Regions from separate parts of the Kosakonia beeri genome, predicted to be linked through region 2. Evidence: predicted binding sites of a transcription regulator. Region 2 holds the regulator's gene; each other region holds the start of a gene.
The links. The regulator sigma-54, encoded in region 2, starts transcription at its own class of promoters, with help from an activator protein. The targets are predictions, from matches to a motif close to GTTGGCACANNTTTCGCTNT.
Positions count from the first base shown of each region.

Region 1: the regulator sigma-54 is predicted to act here: its motif matches at 833-852, upstream of glnK (P-II family nitrogen regulator).
Region 3: the regulator sigma-54 is predicted to act here: its motif matches at 1,984-2,003, upstream of hypA (hydrogenase maturation nickel metallochaperone HypA).

Region 1 is NZ_CM135106.1:3,741,359-3,745,847, reverse strand. Features, by position in the region: gene ACUY4S_RS17755 (SmdB family multidrug efflux ABC transporter permease/ATP-binding protein) at 1-649, shown strand, start outside; gene glnK (P-II family nitrogen regulator) at 905-1,243, shown strand; gene amtB (ammonium transporter AmtB) at 1,274-2,560, shown strand; gene tesB (acyl-CoA thioesterase II) at 2,666-3,526, opposite strand; gene ACUY4S_RS17735 (YbaY family lipoprotein) at 3,744-4,313, shown strand; gene ACUY4S_RS17730 (MGMT family protein) at 4,347-4,489, opposite strand, start outside.
Region 2 is NZ_CM135106.1:572,445-576,933, reverse strand. Features, by position in the region: gene lptA (lipopolysaccharide ABC transporter substrate-binding protein LptA) at 1-53, shown strand, start outside; gene lptB (LPS export ABC transporter ATP-binding protein) at 60-785, shown strand; gene rpoN (RNA polymerase factor sigma-54) at 834-2,267, shown strand; gene hpf (ribosome hibernation promoting factor) at 2,290-2,577, shown strand; gene ptsN (PTS IIA-like nitrogen regulatory protein PtsN) at 2,658-3,149, shown strand; gene rapZ (RNase adapter RapZ) at 3,195-4,049, shown strand; gene npr (PTS phosphocarrier protein NPr) at 4,046-4,318, shown strand; gene mtgA (monofunctional biosynthetic peptidoglycan transglycosylase) at 4,320-4,489, opposite strand, start outside.
Region 3 is NZ_CM135106.1:1,060,370-1,064,858, forward strand. Features, by position in the region: gene hypD (hydrogenase formation protein HypD) at 1-469, opposite strand, end outside; gene ACUY4S_RS05185 (HypC/HybG/HupF family hydrogenase formation chaperone) at 469-741, opposite strand; gene hypB (hydrogenase nickel incorporation protein HypB) at 732-1,604, opposite strand; gene hypA (hydrogenase maturation nickel metallochaperone HypA) at 1,608-1,955, opposite strand; gene hycA (formate hydrogenlyase regulator HycA) at 2,156-2,623, shown strand; gene ACUY4S_RS05205 (4Fe-4S dicluster domain-containing protein) at 2,721-3,329, shown strand; gene hycC (formate hydrogenlyase subunit 3) at 3,326-4,489, shown strand, end outside.

The DNA.
Region 1 (4,489 bases), 1.8 Mb from region 2:
TAGCGGTAAGAGCACGCTGGCCAGCCTGCTGATGGGCTACTATCCCTTAACGCAAGGGGAGATCCGCCTCGACGGGCGCCCGCTGGCCGCGCTGAGCCACAGCACGTTGCGTAAAGGCGTTGCGATGGTGCAGCAGGATCCGGTGGTACTGGCAGACAGCTTTTTTGCCAATGTGACGCTGGGCCGTGATATCAGCGAAGCGCAGGTTTGGCATGCGCTGGAAGTGGTGCAACTGGCGGAACTGGCGCGCGGAATGAGCGAAGGTATTCATACCCGGCTGGGTGAGCAGGGCAATAACCTGTCTGTGGGGCAGAAGCAGTTACTGGCGCTGGCGCGGGTGCTGGTGGAAACGCCACAGATCCTGATCCTCGATGAAGCCACGGCGAATATCGACTCGGGTACCGAGCAGGCGATCCAGCATGCACTGGCGGCAGTGCGTGAAAAGACTACCCTGGTGGTCATTGCGCACCGGTTGTCGACTATTGTCGAGGCCGAAACCATTTTGGTGCTGCACCGCGGGCAGGCGGTAGAACGGGGTACGCATCAGCAACTGCTTGAAGCGAAAGGGCGCTACTGGCAAATGTATCAATTACAACTGGCGGGCGAAGAGCTGGCGGCCAGCGCCAGGGAAGAGTCTCTTACCGCCTGATGCACCAAAAGTAAGCGCACCTGTGACAGTCATCGCTGTTGGTGCAAAAAAATAACGCACCATGCACTGTCATGGTGCATTTTTTCTGACCAGGAACATTCCGAGCGGCAACCTCTCATTCCCCCTTATCGCCTTTTCTCTGGCTACACGCGCTAACAAGCTGAAATCCTCTCTGTTTTCATTTTTGGCACACCGCTTGCAAAGTCTATTGCGTATTAGCTGCGGCCATTATCGAATTCGACTGGAGGGGGATGTATGAAGCTGGTTACCGTGGTGATTAAACCATTCAAACTCGAAGACGTTCGTGAAGCACTGTCTTCAATTGGTATTCAGGGGCTGACCGTGACGGAAGTGAAAGGTTTTGGCCGTCAGAAAGGTCATGCCGAGTTGTACCGCGGTGCGGAATATAGCGTCAATTTCCTGCCGAAAGTGAAAATTGATGTGGCAATTGCTGATGATCAGCTCGATGAGGTTATCGATGTCATCAGTAAAGCGGCCTACACCGGAAAAATTGGCGACGGCAAAATTTTCGTTGCCGAGCTGCAACGCGTCATTCGTATTCGTACCGGCGAAGCCGACGAAGCGGCCCTGTAATACCTGGCACACAGTGATAGGGATGGAAAAATGAAGAACACAACACTAAAAACAACGCTCGCTTCACTGGCCTTGCTGCCAGGTCTGGCTCTGGCGGCCCCGGCCGTTGCAGACAAAGCGGATAACGGCTTTATGATGATCTGCACCGCACTGGTGCTGTTTATGACAATCCCTGGCATTGCGCTGTTTTACGGCGGCCTGATCCGCGGTAAAAACGTCCTCTCTATGCTGACGCAGGTTGCGGTAACGTTCGCGCTGGTGTGCATTCTGTGGGTGGTGTATGGCTATTCGCTGGCTTTCGGCGAAGGCAACAGCTTCTTCGGCAGCTTTAACTGGGCGATGTTGAAAAATATCGAACTGACCGCCGTGATGGGTAGCATCTATCAGTACATTCATGTTGCCTTCCAGGGCTCTTTTGCCTGCATTACGGTCGGCCTGATCGTGGGCGCGCTGGCGGAACGTATTCGTTTCTCTGCGGTGCTTATTTTCGTGGTGGTATGGCTGACGCTCTCTTATGTACCGATTGCGCATATGGTCTGGGGCGGTGGTTTGCTGGCAACCCATGGCGCACTCGATTTCGCGGGCGGTACGGTTGTCCACATTAACGCCGCGATCGCCGGGCTGGTCGGTGCCTACCTGATTGGTAAACGTGTCGGTTTTGGCAAAGAAGCCTTCAAACCGCACAACCTGCCGATGGTCTTCACCGGCACGGCAATCCTCTATGTCGGCTGGTTCGGTTTTAACGCCGGTTCCGCAAGCTCTGCTAACGAAATCGCAGCGCTGGCCTTTGTGAATACCGTCGTGGCGACCGCGGCGGCGATCCTCTCCTGGGTGTTTGGCGAGTGGGCTATGCGTGGTAAACCTTCGCTGCTCGGTGCCTGTTCTGGTGCGATTGCCGGTCTGGTTGGCATTACTCCGGCTTGCGGTTATGTCGGTGTTGGCGGCGCGCTGATTATTGGTCTGATCGCTGGTCTGGCGGGCTTGTGGGGTGTCACTGCTCTGAAGCGTATCCTGCGTGTTGATGACCCGTGCGACGTCTTCGGTGTGCACGGCGTCTGTGGCATCGTGGGCTGTATTCTGACCGGGATCTTCGCCTCAACCTCTCTTGGTGGTGTAGGCTTCGCCGCTGGCGTAACCATGGGCCACCAGTTGTTGGTGCAACTGGAAAGTATCGCGATCACTATCGTGTGGTCGGGTGTGGTGGCCTTTATCGGTTACAAACTGGCTGATATGACCGTGGGCCTGCGCGTACCGGAAGAGCAAGAACGTGAAGGGCTGGATGTGAACAGCCACGGCGAAAACGCCTACAACGCCTGAATGCATTGCGTTATCTCCTGAGCATAAAAAAGCCTCCCTTCGGGAGGCTTTTCTTTCTCTGCCACACCCCTGCCAGCAAGGGTGACATGATTGCCCACAGTGGTGTCAGTTACGGTTACGCATTACCCCTTCCTGCACAGTCGAGGCGACCAGCACACCGTCCTGGGTGTAGAACTCACCGCGCACAAAGCCGCGCGCGCTGGATGCCGAGGTGCTTTCCACGCTGTAGAGCAGCCATTCGTTGATATTGAACGGACGATGGAACCACATCGAGTGGTCGATAGTCGCCACTTGCATACCGCGCTCCAGAAAACCCACGCCGTGCGGCTGTAAAGCAACCGGCAGAAAGTTGAAGTCAGACGCGTAGCCCAGCAGGTACTGGTGCACGCGAAAATCTTCCGGTACCAGGCCATTGGCGCGGATCCACACCTGGCGCGTCGGTTCAGCCACATGGCCTTTTAACGGGTTATGAAACTCTACCGGGCGGATCTCCAGCGGTTTGTCGCTGATGAACTTCTCTTTGACCACAGGCGGCAGCAAATGTGAGAGATCGCGGGCGATTTCGGTTTCCGACTTCAGTGAATCGGGTGACGGGGCAGGTGGCATGGTTTTTTGATGTTCATACCCCGGCTCGGGTGCCTGGAAAGAGGCCGTCATATAGAAAATAGGCTTACCGTTTTGCACAGCAGCAACGCGACGGGCGCTAAAGCTGTTGCCATCCCGCAGGACTTCCACATCGTAAACAATTGGTTTCTGACTGTCGCCCGGACGCAGAAAGTAACTGTGAAAAGAGTGAACCAGACGATCGACCGGGACCGTCTCTTTTGCTGCATACAGTGCTTGCCCCACAACCTGGCCGCCAAACACCTGGCGCAGGCCTAAATCTTCGCTCTGCCCACGGAACAGACCTTCTTCAATCTTTTCCAGATTTAATAATGCCAGCAGATTAGTAAGCGCTTGACTCATAGATTTCCTCAACATAAATAACAGCCGACAAAGCGAATGACAGGTTGATTATAACCTGGAAATGAAAGTGGTCCGATGGGTGCAATAATCTGAATAGAAGGGGGTTTACAGGAAGAAATCGCGGATATGTGCCACACTTGTTCTCGTTACGATGGTTTAACCACACACATGCTGGCAGGGGTGATCCTGCCGGTGCATTGAAGATAAGGAGAACTCAATGAAACTCGTGCACATGTTAAGTGGTTTAGCAGTGGCTGTTGCACTGTCTGCCTGCGCCCAACGCGGCGGGGATATTCCTACACCTGCACCGAATCCGAACGCGCCAGCGGCGACCAATAAACCGGCCATTACTCAGCCTAATGTTTCTGGTTCGGTTTGGATCCGCCAGAAAGTGGCGCTGCCGCCGGACGCCGTACTTACTGTCACCGTTTCCGATGCGTCGCAGGCCGATGCCCCGTCCAAAGTGATTGCACAGAAAGCGGTGCGCACAGAAGGCAAACAGGCACCTTTCAGCTTCGTGCTGCCGTTTAACCCGGCGGACGTCCAGCCGAATGCCCGTATTTTGCTGAGTGCGGCCATCACGGTTGACGATAAAATCGTGTTTATTACCGATACCGTGAAACCGGTGATCAACCAGGGCGGTACCAAAGTTGACCTGACGCTGGTGCCCGTACAGCAAACCGCAGTGCCTCTGCAGCAGAGCGGCGGTGCGGCGACCACGGTACCCTCGACGTCACCAACGCAGGTAAACCCGTCTGAAGCCACGCCGGCACCGACTCAGTATTAATCCCCCGTGCTCCTCTCCTGTGGAGAGGAGCCGTCAAAACTGCCAGCGATAGCGCTGCATATCGATTTGCCCACTTCCCGACACGATGACACCCTCGGTCAGTAATGCCTGGCGTTGACGCTGCAGATCCGGTCCCGTTAGTGAAATGCAACCATGGCGGTTCACCACACGGTGCC
Region 2 (4,489 bases):
AGGATAAAAACGGCAACAAAACCCCGGCTCCGGCGCAAAAAAAGAGTAACTAATTCGTTATGGCAACCTTAACTGCAAAGAATCTCGCCAAGGCTTATAAAGGCCGTCGTGTTGTTGAAGATGTCAGCCTGACGGTGAACTCTGGCGAAATCGTCGGCCTTCTCGGTCCTAACGGCGCAGGGAAAACCACCACCTTTTATATGGTTGTGGGTATCGTGCCGCGTGACGCCGGTAATATCATCATTGATGACGAAGACATTAGCTTGCTGCCGCTGCATGCACGCGCGCGTCGCGGTATTGGTTATTTACCGCAGGAAGCGTCAATTTTTCGCCGTTTGAGCGTCTACGACAACCTGATGGCAGTGCTGCAAATACGTGACGATTTGACGGCCGAGCAGCGTGACGATCGCGCTAAAGAGCTGATGGAAGAGTTCCATATTGAGCACCTGCGCGACAGCATGGGCCAGGCGCTGTCCGGCGGCGAACGTCGACGCGTGGAAATTGCCCGCGCGCTGGCGGCGAATCCCAAATTCATTTTACTTGATGAGCCGTTTGCCGGCGTTGACCCCATTTCGGTTATTGATATTAAGCGCATCATCGAACACCTGCGTGACAGCGGGTTGGGTGTCCTGATCACCGACCATAATGTCCGCGAAACGCTGGCGGTATGCGAACGTGCTTACATCGTCAGCCAGGGGCATTTAATTGCGCATGGAACACCGCAGCAAATCCTTGAAGACGAACACGTTAAGCGCGTATATCTTGGGGAAGACTTCAGACTCTGATAGGGTAGAGTTTATTGACGTATTTTGTCGGAGAGTGCTGCTCTGAATATGAAGCAAGGTTTGCAACTTAGGCTCAGCCAACAGCTGGCCATGACGCCACAACTGCAACAGGCTATCCGTCTATTGCAGTTGTCCACGTTGGAACTTCAGCAGGAACTTCAGCAAGCGCTGGAGAGTAATCCATTGCTGGAACAAACCGATCTTCATGAAGAAGTGGATACCCAACAAAGCCAGGATAACGAAGGACTGGATAGCGTCGATGCTCTCGAACAAAAAGAGATGCCTGACGAACTGCCGCTGGATGCGAGCTGGGATGAGATCTACACCGCGGGTACCCCATCCGGTAGCAGTAACGATTACGTTGATGACGAACTGCCGATTTATCAGGGTGAAACCACGCAGTCCCTGCAAGACTACCTTATGTGGCAGGTGGAACTGACGCCGTTTTCCGATACCGATCGCGCTATCGCGACCTCCATTGTTGATGCCGTTGACGACACCGGTTATCTGACCGTGTCGCTGGAAGATATCCTGGAAAGCATGGGCAACGAAGAGGTCGGGCTCGATGAAGTCGAAGCCGTGCTGAAACGTATCCAACGCTTCGACCCTGTCGGTGTTGCGGCACGGGATCTGCGCGATTGCCTGCTGATCCAACTCTCTCAGTTTGCTAAAGACACCCCGTGGTGTGAAGAGGCCCGGCTTATCATTAGCGAACATCTCGATCTGCTTGCTAATCACGATTTCCGCTCGCTGATGCGCGTAACGCGACTGAAAGAAGATGTGCTGAAGGAAGCCGTCAATCTGATCCAGTCGCTGGATCCTCGTCCGGGCCAGTCAATCCAGACCGGGGAACCGGAATATGTTATTCCGGATGTGCTGGTGCGTAAGCACAATGGTCGCTGGGCAGTCGAACTGAACACCGACAGCATTCCGCGTCTGCAAATTAACCAGCATTATGCCTCCATGTGCGGCGGCGCGCGTAACGACGCCGATAGCCAGTTTATCCGCAGTAATCTGCAGGAAGCGAAATGGCTGATTAAAAGCCTGGAAAGCCGTAACGATACACTGCTGCGCGTTAGCCGCTGTATTGTTGAACAGCAACAGGCTTTCTTTGAGCAAGGCGAAGAGTTTATGAAACCGATGGTGCTGGCGGATATCGCGCAGGCCGTCGAAATGCATGAATCCACGATTTCTCGTGTGACAACCCAGAAGTACCTTCATAGTCCACGCGGCATTTTTGAACTTAAATATTTCTTCTCCAGTCACGTAAGCACCGAAGGCGGTGGCGAAGCCTCGTCGACGGCGATTCGCGCACTGGTGAAGAAGTTAATCGCCGCAGAAAACCCTGCGAAACCACTGAGTGACAGTAAGCTGACCACCCTCCTTTCCGATCAGGGAATCATGGTGGCGCGGCGTACCGTTGCAAAGTATCGAGAGTCTTTATCCATTCCGCCGTCTAACCAGCGCAAACAACTGGTTTGACCAAACCGATAAGGAAGACACTATGCAGCTTAACATCACAGGACAGAACGTCGAGATCACTGATGCACTTCGCGATTTTGTGAACAGCAAATTCGCTAAACTTGAACAGTATTTCGACAGGATTAATCAGGTCTATATTGTGTTGAAAGTGGAGAAAGTGACTCACACTTCGGATGCGACGCTCCATGTAAATGGAGGGGAGCTTCATGCCAGTGCGGAAGGGCAGGATATGTATGCTGCAATCGACGGTTTAATTGATAAACTGGCGAGGCAGCTCACGAAGCATAAAGATAAACTGAAACAACACTAATTGTCCGGGCGTCCGTTTGGCGCGTTGCACCCTGCCGCAACCCGGCAGGGTGTCTGCACTGGCGTCGCTTAGGTGAAATTATGATGAACAACGATTCCGCTCTTCAGTTGAGCAATGTCCTTAACCAGGAATGTACCCGTAGCGGCGTTCACTGTCAGAGCAAAAAACGCGCTCTGGAAATCATCAGTGAGCTGGCGGCAAAACAGTTGGGCCTGCCGCCGCAGGTCGTTTTCGAAGCGATTCTGACACGTGAGAAAATGGGCAGTACCGGTATTGGTAACGGTATCGCCATTCCTCACGGTAAGCTCGAAGAAGACACGCTTCGCGCCGTTGGCGTTTTTGTACAACTCGAGACGCCCATTGCTTTCGACGCTATCGATAATCAGCCTGTCGATCTGCTCTTTGCGTTACTGGTGCCAGCAGATCAAACCAAAACGCATTTGCATACACTCTCGCTGGTCGCCAAACGCCTGGCGGATAAAACTATCTGCCGACGCTTACGCAGCGCGCAAAGTGATGAAGAACTGTATCAGATCATCACGCAAACAGAAGGCGACAGTGACGATGCGTAACGGACAGACTGCTTTTTTATCCGTCGCTTTGAGGAGAGATGATCCATGGTCCTGATGATCGTAAGTGGTCGTTCGGGTTCAGGCAAATCAGTGGCGCTCCGCGCCCTGGAAGATATGGGTTTTTATTGCGTCGATAACCTCCCGGTCGTTCTGCTGCCGGATCTGGCACGCACGCTTGCCGATCGCCAGACATCAGCCGCTGTCAGTATTGATGTGCGCAATATGCCGGAATCTCCGGAAATATTCGAACAGGCGATGAATAATCTGCCGGACTCGTTTTCCCCGCAACTGCTGTTTCTGGACGCCGATCGCAACACGCTGATTCGCCGCTATAGCGACACCCGCCGTCTTCACCCGCTCTCCAGTAAAAATCTGTCGCTGGAAAGCGCAATAGACGAAGAGAGCAACCTGCTCGAGCCGCTGCGCTCCCGGGCAGATTTGATCGTCGATACCTCAGAAATGTCGGTGCACGAGCTGGCAGAAATGCTGCGCACGCGCCTGCTGGGCAAACGCGAGCGTGAGCTGACAATGGTGTTTGAATCCTTCGGCTTCAAACATGGCATTCCGATCGATGCCGATTACGTTTTTGACGTGCGCTTCCTGCCTAACCCACACTGGGACCCCAAACTGCGCCCCATGACCGGTCTCGATAAACCTGTCGCAGCGTTCCTTGACCGGCACACCGAAGTGCATAACTTTATTTACCAGACCCGTAGCTATCTTGAACTGTGGCTACCGATGCTGGAAACCAACAACCGCAGTTATCTGACCGTGGCTATCGGCTGTACCGGCGGTAAACACCGCTCTGTCTACGTCGCCGAACAGCTGGCGGATTATTTCCGTTCACGCGGTAAAAACGTTCAGTCCCGTCACCGTACGCTGGAAAAACGCAAAACATGACCGTAAAACAGACCGTTGAGATAACCAATAAGCTGGGTATGCATGCTCGCCCGGCGATGAAACTGTTTGAACTGGTACAGGGCTTTGATGCCGAAGTCCTGTTACGCAACGACGAAGGAACCGAAGCGGAAGCCAGCAGCGTGATTGCTTTGCTGATGCTGGACTCCGCCAAAGGACGGCAGATAGAGATTGAAGCCAACGGTCCACAGGAAGTCGAAGCGCTGGCTGCAGTGATCGCGCTGTTTAACGCCGGTTTTGACGAAGACTGAATTAATGTAGCGCGTTACGCTGCAAAAACTCGTCGCCGCCGAGCTGGCGCATCTGCCGCATAATCCATGCCTGTCGGCTGCGTACATAGCCCGAAGGCGCGCCTGCATTAAACCGTATCGGGTTAGGTAATACAGCGGCCAGTAGCGCCGCCTCCGAAGCGGAAAGCCGGC
Region 3 (4,489 bases), 490 kb from region 2:
TAATGGCAGTGGCGGGCATAGTCGTTTCAAACCCAAGGCCAAAAAACACCACTTTGCGTTGTGGATTGTTCTGCGCCAGCGCCAGCGCGTCCATTGGCGAATAAACGATACGGACATCTGCGCCGCGCGCTTTCGCCTGCAACAGCGAGCCATTTTTTCCTGGCACGCGAATGGCGTCGCCAAAGGTACAAAAGATGACTTCCGGGTGGCTGGCGATCTCTACGCAGGTATCAATGCGCCCCATCGGCAATACGCAGACCGGGCAGCCGGGGCCGTGGATAAATTCAATATTTTCCGGCAGCAGTTGATCAAGCCCGAATTTGAAAATCGCATGGGTATGACCACCGCACACTTCCATAATGCGCAGTGGGCGCGCTGGGGTATAGGCGAGATGCGCCGCCTGTTCACGCAGGTGGGCGATAAGCTGCATCACGTGTTCCGGGGCGCGGTATTCATCGACAAATCGCATTATTTCGCCTCCCCGAACAGCAGCGCGCCGACGTCCGGCTCGACATCGAACATGTTCTCCAGCGCGGCCAGCGTGTCCCGGGCTTCTTCTTCATTAATAACGCTCATGGCGAAGCCCACATGTACCAGCACCCACTGCCCAAGGCGCGGCTGACCGTGGTCGTCGTGACTGCCCACCAGTGTTAAGTCGACATCGCGTTGAATGCCGCAAACATCGACTTTGGCCTGTAAACCGTCAATGGCGCTGATTTGCCCCGGAACGCCTATGCACATCGCTGCGTCTCCAGCCAGTCAATCCAGTTCGCCATGCCTTCGCCGTGCGTTGCCGAGATAAGGATGATCTCTATGTTCGGGTTGACCTCTCTGGCGTACGCAATGCACTTGTCGACATCAAAGTTGAGGTACGGCAGCAGGTCCACTTTATTCAGCAACATTAGCGAGGCAGCGGCAAACATATGCGGATATTTCAGCGGTTTGTCTTCACCTTCGGTGACCGACAGCACCGCCACTTTATGGCGTTCGCCCAGATCGAAACTGGCCGGACACACCAGGTTGCCCACGTTTTCAATAAACAGAATGCCGTTATTCGCCAGCGGCAGACGCGGCGCGGCATCGGCAATCATTTGCGCATCGAGATGGCAGCCTTTACCGGTATTGACCTGGATTGCGGGCGTGCCGGTGGCGCGAATACGCGCGGCGTCGTTGACGGTTTGTTGATCCCCTTCGATCACCGCGCAGGAGACACGTGATTTCAGGCGTTGCAGCGTTTCGGTGAGCAGGGTGGTTTTACCGGAGCCGGGGCTGGAAACCAGGTTCAGCACCAGTTGTTGTTGCGCGGCGAAACGGGCGCGGTTGCGGGCGGCGATACGGTTATTTTTATCCAGTACGTCGATTTCCACTTCCAGCATGCGCTTCTGGCTCATGCCCGGCGCATGGGTACCGGCTTCGCCATGGCCATAGTGCAGGTCGCCGTTATCGAGCTGGGTCGGGTTAAACTCACGCGTTTTTACGCCAGTGATTTTCAGCGCCGGGCGATCCGCCGGAGCAAAGGGGGCACCGCGAAAAGCGGAATGAGGGTTATGCTCATCGCCCTCAATATAAAGGTTACCGTCCTGACAACCACATGTTGTACACATTCTTTACTCCTCAATTTCCAGTCGCTGAATTTGCATTCCATCGTCGGCGACGATGTGCAGTTGGTCGCTGTGGCATTGTGGACAGCGGCGAACGCGCTGGGATAGCAACGTCACATAGCGCTGGCAGGACTCGCACCAGCACTCCGCCTGTTGTTCTTCGATGTGCAGTGTACAACCTTCCGCCAGGGTGCCACGGCACACCAGATCAAAACAAAACGTTAAAGCCTCGGTTTCGACGCAGGAAAATGCGCCGACTTTTAACCACACGCCGGTAACCCGATGCGCGCCGTTTGCCCTGGCCTGCTGTTCAATGATTTCCAGCGCTCGCTGACACAGTGTGATTTCGTGCATAACGCCTCCTTAGGAACTTTGCCGCGTTAATGCAATAAGAGTGCCAGCGTGGGAAAAGACACGGTGTCGATGTCGAACATGACGAAATGACACGTCGAAATGGCGAGGGTTTGTGATTTTAAGTTATAAAAATCAATAGTTTAAAATTTGGCATGGATGATGCTTTACCGCCGTTGTTTCAATTAACCGGGTAAGCAGATATGACGATTTGGGAAATGAGTGAAAAGGCGGACTATATCGCCGGGCGGCATCATCGACTACAGGAAGCGTGGCGCGATTACTGCAATACGCTGGTTCAGGGCATTACGCTGTCGAAGGCGCGTTTGCACCATACCATTGGCAGTGCGCCGGAACATCAACTGTGCTTTGCCTTATTCGAACACTTCACTGTCTCCATCACCCTCACCGGGGGCTTTAACGGTCACACCATTGAATACGCGCTGGCCAGCAAAGACGGTAGCGCCCCGCGCCTGATTGGCGAAGCGAAGATCACCTGTGAGGGCCTGATTGACGGCGTGATTAACAATCGCGATCGCGAAAAAGTGCTGGAGCACTATCTTGGCAAGATCGCCGATGTTTACAACAACCTCTATACCGCCATGGAAACGGACTCGCCGGTCACGCTCACGTCGCTTGCCAGCCATGGTCAGCAACCTGTGCTGGCCTGAGTCCGGGTGTCGACACGTGTCGAAGTGACACGTTGGGTGACACGTTTCGTCATAAATGACCGCCCGAAAGCCGGGTGAATCAGTTGAGGATTTGCTGGTGAACCGTTTTGTAATTGCCGACGCTTCGCTCTGTATTGGTTGCCATACCTGCGAAGCTGCCTGCGCCGAAACGCACCGCGCGCAAGGGTTGCAGGCAATGCCGCGACTGCGTGTAATGCGTAGCGAACATGAGTCTGCGCCGCAGCAGTGCCACCACTGCGAAGATGCGCCCTGCGCGGGCGTCTGCCCGGTGAACGCGATTAACCGCGTTGACGGCGCGGTGCAGTTAAATGAAAGTCTGTGTGTCAGTTGTAAACTGTGCGCGATTGCCTGCCCGTTTGGCGCGATTGAATTTTCTGGTAGTCGCCCGCTGGACATTCCCGCCAACGTCAACTCACCGAAAGCACCCGCTGCTCCCCCTGCGCCTGCGCGTGTCAGTTCCCTGCTCGACTGGGTTCCCGGGGTGCGTGCTATCGCCGTGAAGTGCGATCTCTGCCATTTCGATGATCAGGGCCCCGCCTGTGTGCGCATGTGCCCGACCAAGGCGCTGCATCTGGTCAATAACCGCGACATGGCCCGCGCCAGCCGTCGGAAGCGCGAACTGACTCTCAATACTGGATATGGCGATCTCTCGCTGTTTCAGGCGCAAAACCGGAGTGCGAAATGATGACCCTCTCTTTGTTAAGCAGTGCGGTTGCTGTCTGGTGTTGTGCGGCGGCGCTGGCCTATTTATTTAGCCCTGCCAAAGCGCTCAGCGGTGTGCTGGCTGGCCTTGGCGGCGCGGCGGGCGGTGTAATGACCACCGCGGCGGGTGTGATGACACTGTTAAGTGCGCAGCCCGTGAGCGGCGCGATGCAGATCATTCACTATCACCTGTTGGTCACGCCGTTAAATGCGGTCTGGCTGATAACGCTGGGGGTGTGCAGCACGTTTACCAGCCTCTATAACATTGCCTGGCATCGCCATGAGGCAGTAAAGAGCAACGGCTTGCTGATCAATTTACTGATGGCTGCTGCCGTTTGTGCTGTCTGCGCAGCGAACTTTGGCGCGCTGGTGGTGATGGCAGAGATCATGGCGTTGAGCGCGGTGTTTCTCACCGGGAGTAGCGAGTCCGGCAAATTGTGGTTTGTGATGGGGCGTTTCGGCACGATCCTGCTGGCGATAGCTTGCTGGCTGCTGTGGCAGCGATATCACACGCTTGACCTGCTGTTGTTGAGCGGGCAAACGCCGGGCAGCGATGTCTGGTTACTGGGCGTGGTGGGGTTTGGTCTGCTGGCAGGGATCATTCCGCTGCACGCCTGGGCGCCGCAAGCGCATGCGAACGCCGCCGCGCCTGCGGCTGCGCTCTTTTCTACCGTGGTGATGAAAGTGGGGGTGTTCGGCATTCTTAGTCTGTCCCTGCTCGGCGGTCAGCCACCGCTGTGGTGGGGTGGGGTGTTGCTGGTGCTGGGCATGCTGACGGCTTTTGTCGGCGGCTTGTATGCGCTCATGGAACACAACATTCAGCGCCTGCTGGCATACCACACGCTGGAGAATATCGGCATTATCCTGCTCGGCCTGGGTGCGGGTGTTACGGGGCTCGCGCTACAACAGCCCGCGCTCATCGCGCTGGGTCTGACGGGCGGCTTGTACCATTTGTTCAATCACAGCCTGTTTAAAAGCACGCTGTTCCTTGGGGCCGGTGCGTTGTGGTTTGGCACGGGCTATCGCGATATCGAAAAACTGGGCGGTATCGGCAAACGGATGCCGGTGATTTCGCTGGCGATGCTGGTCGGTCTGATGGCAATGGCCGCGCTGCCGCCGCTCAATGGTTTTGCCGGCGAATGG